Regions from separate parts of the Micromonospora sp. NPDC002296 genome, predicted to be linked through region 3. Evidence: riboswitches for the same ligand, from Rfam matches in the RefSeq annotation. Region 3 holds a riboswitch; each other region holds the start of a gene.
What was found. A riboswitch is a leader RNA that binds a small molecule or an ion and turns the genes downstream of it on or off. The one in region 3 is predicted to bind S-adenosylmethionine.
Positions count from the first base shown of each region.

Region 1: linked by a shared signal. The riboswitch ahead of ABT023_RS22550 (aminotransferase class V-fold PLP-dependent enzyme) and the one ahead of thrC (threonine synthase) in region 3 are both predicted to bind S-adenosylmethionine.
Region 2: linked by a shared signal. The riboswitch ahead of ABT023_RS28280 (ABC transporter substrate-binding protein) and the one ahead of thrC (threonine synthase) in region 3 are both predicted to bind S-adenosylmethionine.

Region 1 is NZ_JBEOWQ010000034.1:52,751-56,021, reverse strand. It holds gene ABT023_RS22555 (FUSC family protein) at 1-672, shown strand, start outside; gene ABT023_RS22550 (aminotransferase class V-fold PLP-dependent enzyme) at 680-1,951, opposite strand; SAM riboswitch class IV at 1,999-2,118, opposite strand; gene ABT023_RS22545 (PrsW family intramembrane metalloprotease) at 2,143-3,271, shown strand, end outside.
Region 2 is NZ_JBEOWQ010000084.1:3,445-6,715, forward strand. It holds gene ABT023_RS28275 (amino acid ABC transporter permease) at 1-441, opposite strand, end outside; gene ABT023_RS28280 (ABC transporter substrate-binding protein) at 522-1,406, opposite strand; SAM riboswitch class IV at 1,660-1,771, opposite strand; gene ABT023_RS28285 (peptidoglycan recognition protein family protein) at 2,134-3,267, opposite strand.
Region 3 is NZ_JBEOWQ010000003.1:269,393-272,663, forward strand. It holds gene ABT023_RS04465 (DoxX family protein) at 1-46, shown strand, start outside; gene ABT023_RS04470 (hypothetical protein) at 62-772, opposite strand; gene ABT023_RS04475 (Rv0361 family membrane protein) at 893-1,348, opposite strand; SAM riboswitch class I at 1,547-1,680, shown strand; gene thrC (threonine synthase) at 1,693-2,979, shown strand.

The DNA of each region.
Region 1 (3,271 bases), on a different contig from region 3:
CCGCTGCGGGTGATCAACCGGGCCGCCCGGCCCGCGCTGGACCTGCTCGCCGGCCAGCTCGACGCCACCGCCGAGGCGTTGCGCGGGCGGGACCGGGACAGCGCCCAGAAGGCCCTGGAACGGCTCCGCGAGAACAAGGAGGAGCTGAGCACCCTCATCGAGGCGATCGAGGGCGCGAAGGAGACCAGCATCCTCTCCCCGGCCCGTTGGCACCGGCGCAGCGAGCTGACCCACTACGCCGAGGCGGCCGACCCCATCGACCGCGCGATGCGCAACACCGGGACTCTGATCCGGCGTTCCGTGACGATGATCGAGGACGGGGAGCCGGTGCCGGAGCCGATGCCGGACGCGGTGGCCCACCTCGCCGAGTCGGTCCGCCTGCTCCGCCACGAGTTCGCGATCGGGGCGGAACCGGAGAAGGCCCGGGAACGGTCCCTGCGCGCGGTCAGTGAGGCCGGCCGGGCGTACGCGCAGGGGGTCGGGTTCTCCGGCAGCGTGGTGATCGCGCAGGTGCGTACCACCGCCAGCGACCTGCTGGTCGCCTCCGGCATCGACCAGGAGGATGCCAACCGGCTGATCCGGGTGTCCTTCGGCGAGCAGGAGAAACCGAACGTCGGCCCGGCCGAGAGTGTCCCCGCCCCGAAGCCGCCCACAGCCCCGCCGCTGGGCTGAGGCGCGCTCAGCCCAGCTCGGCGAGGGCGGTGAGCAAACTCTCGACGTGCTCCGGCGTGCTGCCCAGGCCGATGCTGGCCCGCAGGGCGGTCGGCGGCAGGTCCCGGTGCCCACTGCGCCCGGCGGCCTCGGTGAGCAGCCGACGGGCCAGCGGATGGGCGCAGAACAACCCGTCGCGGACCCCGATGTCGTACCGAATGGCCAGCTCCGCCGCGACCTCGGCCGAGTCCCGGCCGGCCAGCACGAACGAGGCGATGCCCACCCGGGGCGAGTCCGGGCCGAAGGTGCGCAGCTCCACCACGTGCGGCAGGGCGGCCAGGCCGGCCCGCAGCCGGGCCAGCAGCGTCTGCTCGCGGGCGTGCAGCGCGGCCCGGTCCGCCCCGGCCAGCGCCGCGCACACCGAGGCGAGCGCGACCGCGCCGAGCAGGTTGGGGGTGCCGGCCTCGTGCCGGGCCGGGCCGGTGGCCCAGCGCACATCGTGGGTGGCGGCGCCGACGTGACTCGTGGCGCCCCCACCGGCCAGGTACGGCGGGGCCGCGTCCAGCCAGTCGCCCCGGCCGAGCAGCACCCCCGCGCCGAACGGCGCGTACAGCTTGTGCCCGGAGACGGCCAGGTAGTCCACGTCCAGCGCGGCCACGTCTACCGGGGCGTGTGGGGCGAGCTGGGCGGCGTCCACCGCGATCCGGGCACCGTGCCGGCGGGCCACCCGGGCCAGCTCGGCCACCGGCCAGCGCTCCCCGGTCACGTTGCTAGCCCCGGTCACCGCCACCAGCACCGGCGGGCGGGCGGTGGTGCCCCGGCGCAACTCGGTCAGCGCCGCGTCCAGCGCCCGGACCGCCTCGGCGGGGTCGGCCGGCACCGGCAGCCGCACCGAGCCGCGCGGCCAGGGCAGCAGGTTGGCGTGGTGCTCCCCGGCGAACGTCACCACCGTGGTCCCGGCGGGCAGGATCCGGGCCAGCAGGTTCAGCGCGTCGGTGGTGTTGCGGGTGAACACCACGTGGTCGCCGGCGCGGGCGCCGAGGAAGTCGCCGACCGTCTGTCGGGCCCGCTCGTACTCCAGCGTGCAGCGCCGCGACAGCGCGCCGGCACCGCGGTGCACGCTGGCGTACCAGGGGAGCAGCTCGGCCACCGCGTCGGCCGCGGCCCGCGCGCACGGCGCGCTGGCGGCGTAGTCCAGGTTGATCTGGCCCGGCACGCCGAGCACGTCGAGCGGCCGTGACGACGCCGACACGGTCCGCGCGGGCGGCGGCGTGAGCGAGGGTACGAGGGTGACGGTCATGGCACGACCTCCGGGTCCGGGGACCCCGGGTGACAGCACCGGGACGGGGTCCGCGCTTGCCCAGCGCCGGACAGGGCTGGGCCCGGTCATCACCCGGGGCACCCCACCGCGAACTCGACGAGGGTTGCCGGCCAGCAAGCCGGGGCTTGACGCTGGCGCTCGTGACCTGACGACAGGATAACGGTCGACCGATGCGGCCGGAACAGCCGGCGGGGGATGACTACGCTGATGTAATGGCCGACACCCCGCCCGGCGGCGCCGCGTCGCCGTGGACCCCGCACGATCTCCCTTCGCAGCCCGGTGGGGCCGTCCCCCGGATGCCGGTGCGCCGGCTGGGCTGGCGGCGGGTCCTGGTGGTGGTCCTGGTGGTGCTGCTGATCGCGGCGTGCGCGGTCTACATGCTCTTCAAGCTCGGCGTCAACCTGGGGCCGGAGGCGCTGCTGATCGGCGTGGTCGCCGCGATCCTGCCGGTGCCGGTGCTGGTCTCCTGCTTCCTGTGGCTGGACCGGTACGAGCCGGAGCCGTTGAAGTACCTGATCTTCTGCTTCGTCTGGGGTGCGTTCGTCTCCACGGCCGCCTCGCTGACCGTGAACGGGTTCTTCGCCGCCCGGTTCGCCGACTGGGGGCTGCCCGACGCGTTGACCGCGGTGCTGGTCGCCCCGTTCATCGAGGAGCTGACCAAGGCGCTCGGCCCGATCCTGCTGCTGATCTTCCGCCGCCGGGAATGGTCCGGCATCACCGACGGCCTGGTCTACTGCGGGCTGTCGGCGGTCGGCTTCGCCATGGTGGAGAACATCCTCTACCTGGGCGGTTACGGCTACGCCTCCGGCGTCAACGAGTACGGTCCGGCGACCGGGGCGCGGCAGGTCATCGCGATCTTCATCGTCCGGATCCTGCTGTTCGGTTTCGCCCATCCGCTGTTCACCTCGATGACCGGCGTGGGTCTCGGCATCGCCGCCCGGACCGCCGACCGTCGGGTGCGCTTCCTCGCCCCGGTCGCGGGCCTGCTGCTGGCGATGATGCTGCACGGCACCTGGAACCTGCTGCCGTCGCTGGCCCAGGCCACCGGGCAGACGATGGTCGCCCTGTACGGCTACCTCGGGGTGATGGTGCCGATCTTCTTCGGCATGGTCGGGTTGGCGGTCTGGCTGCGCGGCTGGGAGGGGCGGCTGACCGAGCGCACCCTGCCCGACTACGTGCGGGCCGGGTGGCTGACCCCGCCGGAGGTGGCGGCACTGGGCAGCCTGGGCCGGCGGCACGCCGCCCGGACCTGGGCCCAGCGGGTGGCCGGCGACGCGGGGCTCAAGGCGATGCGTGGGT
Region 2 (3,271 bases), on a different contig from region 3:
CCGCATCGCCTCGCCCCAGGAGAACCCCAGCGCCCGGGCCCCCTCCAGCTGGGCGGCCTCCACGCTCTGGATGCCGGCCCGGAAGATCTCCCCGATGTACGCCGACGCGATCAGCGACAGCGCCAGGATGCCCAGCGGGTACGGGTTCGGCCCCCACACCTGCATGCCCAGCGGCGCCAGGCCGACGCCGATGAGCAGGATCGTCGCCGCTGCCGGCAGGCCGCGGAAGACGTCCGTGTACACCCGCGCCGGCCAGCGCAACCACCGGGTACGCGAGATGCCCGCGACCGCCAGCAGCATGCCCAGCAGCGAGCCGAGCAGGGCGGCCGAGATCGCCAGGATCAGCGTGTTGGGCAGCCCGACGGTCAGCATCTCGGGCAACGCCGCACGCATGGAGTCCCAGTCGAAGAAGGTCTCCCACAGGGTGCTCAGTGGATCCATCAGTCGTCTTCCCGTCCGCCCCGCTCGCTGGTCATCGGTACCGTCGGCCCGGCGTCACCCGTGCCGTCACGCCCGCGTGCTCAGGACGACGCCGACGGCGCGGCCGATCCGGACGGGGCCGCTGATGCGCCCGGCACCGGCACCGAGCCGCTGCCCGGCTTGAAGTCCGCCGGAATCGGCCGGCCCGGGTAGTACTGCTCCTGCAACCGGCTCCACGTGCCGTCGGCGATGACCTCGTCGAGGCCCTTGTCCAGCGCCGCGCGCAGCGCGTCGTTGCCCTTGGCCACCGCGTACGCGGTCGGCGTGGAACTGAGCTGCTTCGCGGCCACCGTGATCTTCCCGCCGCTGTCGGCGGCGGACTTGTCGCCGATCTCGGCCGGGGCGATCCAGGCATCGGCGGTGCCGGCCTTGAGCTGGTTGAGCGCTCCGTTGTAGTCCGGCACCCGCACCGGGTCCAGCTTCTGGCCGGTGGCGTAGTCGTCCTGCACGGTGCCCTGCACGACCACCACCCGCTTGCCGGCGAGCTGGTCGAAGCCGGTGATCGGGGATCCGGCCGGGACGTCCAGCCCGAAGTAGCCGAAGTCGTAGCCGTTGCCGAAGTCGACGGTCTTCTTCCGCGCCTCGGTGATGGTGATCGAGGAGCTGCCCACGTCGAACTTGCGGTTGTTGACCTGCGACAGCAGCGCGGAGAAGTCGGTTCCGACGAACTCCACCCGCAGGCCGATCTTGTCCGCGACCGCGGTGAGCAGGTCGTTGTCGAAGCCGGTGAACTTTCCGTCCTTCAGGTACACGTTCGGCGGCGCGTCGGTGAGGGTGCCGGCCCGCAGCACGCCGGGCTGGACCAGGCCGTACGGGTTGTCGGCGGCGGCCGAGGTGTCGTCGCCGCAGGCGGTGAGGGTGGCGGCGCCGACGACGGCCGCGACGCCCAGCGCGGCGAACCTGGTCAGGGCAGGGAGGAATCGCACAGGTGTCTCCTGGGATGAGGGCGGCGCGCGGACGGCACGCCGCCGGACGCGGCACGCCGGTGGGCTGCCGCGGAAGGGGACTGCTACGGAAGAGGAGGCGCTCAGCGCGCCGCGTGACGGCGACAGCCGTCGCTGCACACCCGCATCAGGTCCACGTGCCGACGCCTGATCAGCGCGGGGCGGGATGGTGACGCGGCCGGGGCGCAAGGACGAGCAGACATGGTTCTCCAAGGTCGGTGTTGACCTGGGGACCAGGCCACGCTTGCACCGGGGAAACTCCGGTGCCTGGTCTTCACCCGGGGCACCCCACCGCGGAGGAGGGTTGCCGGCCAGCGAGCCGGGGCTTGACGCTGGCGCTCATGACCTGGTGAGGAGCCTAGCAGCGGCACCGGGCCGGGCGTCCAGTCGTTATGACCACGCTCACCCTGAGTAAGTGCTCCGGCCGGCACGCATCGCCCTCACCCGGGGTTCAGCCTCCGGTGCGGGGCCGGTGCCGAGCGCCGTGAAGACGTGGTCCGGCCGAGATGGCCGCCGCGCTAGCCGGCCTGGCAGCCTGTCCGCGCCGGTTCACGAGCTCGGCATCCCGGCCACAGCCGCTCGCTGGGGGACTGGCGACGGTGGAAAAGACGATCTCACCAGTAACAACCCCGGGCTCCCCAGGGGTGCCCGGGCGTGCGTGGTGGGGCGGACCCACGGCCGGACCCGCCCCACCACGACCGGGAGCCGGTCAGCCCGCCTGGAACGACTGGCGGACCACGCCGCCGACGAGCGCGCACCAGGTGCTGGTGCTGACCTTGCCGTTCGGGTGCAGGCCGTGCAGCCGCTGGAGGTCCTGGACGGCCTTCTTGGTGGCGTGGTCGAACTCGCCGGTCACCGTGACGTCGGCGTAGCCCTTGGAGTTCAGGATGAACTGGACGGCGCTGACCGGGGCGCCGGTGGCGTTCTTGTCCAGTTCGGGTGCGAGGGTCTCCCAGGTCGGCCCGGTGAGGGTGGCGTCGATGTCGACCGGGATGCCGTTGCGGGCCTGCCAGTCCTGCACGGCGACGACGGTCGCGGCGTCGAACGTGTTGTTCACCGGCACGACGTAGCCGTGATGGGTGAGCAGGTACTTCACCACCCGCACGGTCGGGGAGCCGACGAACCGCCACAGGTCCGGCCAGCGGCGGGCCGGCACGTCGCCGATGTCGGTGCCCAGCTCATGGAAGACCCGCCGGCGCAGTTCCGGGAACTGCCGGTAGAACGCGGCTCCCGGGCACGCGGTGGCGCGGAAGTCCCAGTGCCCGAAGATGTCGTGGGCGTGCAGGCCGTACCGGCGGCCGACCGTGGCGCAGAGCTGGACCAGCGAGTCCAGCAGTTCCTGCGGCGGCGTCTCGGTGACGTACGTGCCCTCGTTCTCGATGCCGATGGCCCGGCCGTTCTCCCCGGGGCAGTGCGCCGAGATCACCTGCCGGTCGCCGGCGGCCAGCTGCTCGAGGCTGCCGCGCCGGCCCTCCAGCACGTGCCCGCCCCGGCTGACGGTGAAGTGCTGGCCGGTGTCTGACCAGCCGTTGCCGTCCATGTGCAGGTTCTGGCAGTCCCGGGCCAGCTTCACGGCCTGGTCCCGCGAGTAGTCGGTGACGTTCGGGAACGCCATGTGGTGCACGATGATCTTGTTGGTGGCGATGGCGCTGAGCGGCAGGGAACCGGACGGCGGTCTGGCTCCCCACTCGTCGCAGCTGATGATCCAGTCGACGTCCGATCCGGACTCGGCCTGCGCGGTGGCGGGGAACGCGAGTTCCGTGCCGACGACGGCGACGGCCGCCGCGCCGAGACCGGCCCGCAACAGGGTGCGGCGGTCCAGCTCGGGGTGGTCGAAGTGCATGGCA
Region 3 (3,271 bases):
CGCCGTCGCGGCCCCGGTGCCCGGCAAGCGGTCAGTGCCGGCTTGAGTCGTCCCCCCGCCGCTACGGTTTGTACGGCTCGTCGGTGTGGCTGACCTCGGTGAACGTGCTGCCGGAGAGCTGGTAGTGCGAGGTGCGCCGGATGTCCAGCTCGGCCATGCTGCGCTCGGCGGAGCGGGTCAGCCAGACGACCTTCGCCCGGCCGCCCGACACGGTGATCGAGACGACCGGGGTCCGGTCGTCCAGTTCGGCCAGGCTCTGGTAGACCGGCTCACCGTCGGCGTTGCGCCACACGACGAGGGTGTAGAAGGTGCCGCTGCCCCCGCTCTTGAGGGCGACCGCGCCGACCGCGTCCGCCGCGCCGTCGCCGTCGAGGTCGCCGATCCCGCAGGGCTTCTGGAGGGTGACCGTGTCGCCGTCCTCGCCGGACCAGACGCCCTCGGCCAGCGGGAGGTAGTCGGCGTATCCCTGGTAGGGGACCTTGGTGCTGCCGACGTGGGCGCCGGCGAGCTGCTTGCAGGTCAGGGCGGGCACCTTCTTCGGAGCGGGCAGCGGCGGCGCGGCGGTGGTGCCGGCGACGGTCGGCTCCGGCGGTGCGGCGGGGCCCGTCGTCGCCGGGGCCTGCTCCGGGCCGTCCTCCGCCGGGTCGGCCGGGTCGTCGGCGGCCGGGGCGGTGGTCGTACCCGCCGAGGAGGTCGACCCCCCGGGGTCGCAACCCGCGGTCAACAGGCAGGCCAGGGCGAGGATCGCGAGGCTGGGCAGGGTCCGGCGCATCGGCCAGTTCCTCTCTCGGGGGGTGGGCTTCCCGCACCGTAGCGGCCCCGCGCCACCCGGGCGATCAAGGCCCCGGCCGGCCCCGTCGACGCAGGGGCCCGGCCGGCGGGGGCCACCCGGTCAGCCCCCGCAGACCCGCCAGTCGCCACCCTCCTTGACCAGGCTGATGACCCTGTTCCGGTTCGCGATCCTGACGGTCACCTCGGCGCTGGTGTCGCCGTTGCTGGTGTGTACCTGGGTGTTGGTGACGCGGTACTCGTCCAGGGGCGGCTCGGCCTGCCGGGCCCGGGTGAACTGCGCCTCGGTCTGCCGGCTGCGCAGTCGCTCGCAGAGCCGGGCGTACGCGGCCGGGTAGTCGCCCGCCTTCGTGTCGTCCAGGTAGGCGGTCGCGGCGTCCCGTGCCGGGGTGATGGTGCCCTGCACGGTGCGGAACAGCCAGAGGCCGCCGCCGATCGCGCCGGCGCAGCAGAGCAGTGCCACCACGGCGACCACGATGATCACGGTGCGGGTCGTCCGGCTGAGCCCGCGGGACTTCTGGGGCGGCCCGGGGAAACCGGGTGTCGGGGGGTACGTCACGCGGTGAGCGTAGAAACCCCAGGCCAGCCCCCATGCGGGTCCCCCCTTGGAATTGATCAAGGCCAACGTCGCGGATGGTGTTGATGCCGATTCCCACGGTGACGGTGTGATCAATTCAATGCCCCGAAGCGGCCCACACGCTGGAACCTTCAGTGGCGGAGCCGGCGATCCGCCGTAGACTCGGGCGCACAACTGAATACCTCATCCAGAGGGGCAGAGGGATACGGCCCGACGAAGCCCCGGCAACCACCCGCGCGCGCTCGACGACGAGCGGTGCGGACAGGTGCCAATTCCGTCCCCGCCGCAGGGTGCGATGCGGGGAAAGATGAGAGGACCTCCTCGACATGACGTCGACCCTCGCCGCCTCCGGCATCGACACCACCGCCAGCCCCGCCCGCGCCCTGGTCTGCCGGGCCTGCACCGCGCGCTACCCGCTCGCCGCGCAGCACGCCTGTTACGAGTGTTTCGGCCCCCTGGAGGTCGACTACGACGCCGCCGCCCTGGCCCGGGTGACCCGCGAGCAGATCGAGGCCGGACCGCAGAACATCTGGCGGTACGCCGCCCTCCTCCCGGCCGGCCAGGACCCCGCCACCCGGGTCACCGTCGACCCGGGGCTGACCCCGCTGGTCGCCGCGCCCAACCTCGCCGCCGAGCTGGGCATCACCGCCCCGCTCTGGGTCAAGGACGACAGCGCGAACCCCACCCACTCCTTCAAGGACCGGGTGGTCTCGGTGGCCCTCACCGCCGCCCGGGCGCTCGGTTTCACCCGGTTCGCCTGCGCCTCGACCGGCAACCTGGCCAACTCGGTCGCCGCCCACGCGGCCCGCGCCGGGGTCCCCTCGGTCGTGTTCATCCCCAGCGACCTGGAGGCGGGCAAGGTGGTCACCACCGCCGTCTACGGGGGCGAACTGGTCGCCATCGACGGCTCCTACGACGACGTGAACCGGCTCTGCGGCGAGCTGGTGGAGACCGACGAGTTCGAGGACACGGCGTTCGTCAACGTCAACGTCCGCCCGTACTACGCCGAGGGCTCCAAGACCCTCGGGTACGAGGTGGCCGAGCAGCTCGGCTGGCGCATCCCGGCCCAGGTGGTCATCCCGATGGCCAGCGGCGAGCTGCTTACCAAGATCGACAAGGCGTTCAGCGAGCTGGTCGAGATCGGCCTCGTCGAGGCCCCGGTCGGTGGCTGGAAGGTCTTCGGCGCCCAGTCCGCCGGCTGCAACCCGATCGCCGCCGCCCTGCACGCCGACACCGACATCATCACCCCGGTCCGGCCGACCGGCATCGCCAAGTCGCTCAACATCGGCGATCCGGCCGCCGGCCTGTACGCCCTGGAGGCGGTCCGGCGCACCGACGGCTGGATGGAGTACGCCGACGACGACGAGATCCGCGACGGCATCCGGCTGCTGGCCCGGACGACCGGGGTGTTCGCCGAGACGGCCGGCGGGGTGACCGTGGCCGTGCTGCGCAAGCTGGTCGAGTCCGGCCGGCTCGACCCGACGGCGGAGACTGTGGTGTTCAACACCGGCGAAGGCCTGAAGACCATCGACGCCGTCGCCGGCCAGGTCGGCCCGACCCACCGGATCAAGCCCTCGCTGCGGGCCGCCCGGGACGCCGGCCTGCTCGGCTGACCTGCTCGACCGGCCCTGGTGCGGCATGCGGCCCTTCCCTGCCCCGGCCCGGAAGCGCGCCGTATGCCGTCACCGCCGGCCCTGCCCGCCGCCCCGACCGTCCGGTGGATGGGTGGATCGCCCGGACGAGGGATAGGGCGGATCCACCGAGTAACCGACTTTTTGCCCTGGGTGAGAGAAACCCGCCGGCGAGGACTTGACGGCACGAACCGGACGGCGCAAGATGCTCCGTGCGGGAGGGCGTTTCGCCGAAGACTTTCAGTTCTTGCGACCCAACGCCGAAGGCGTTGTG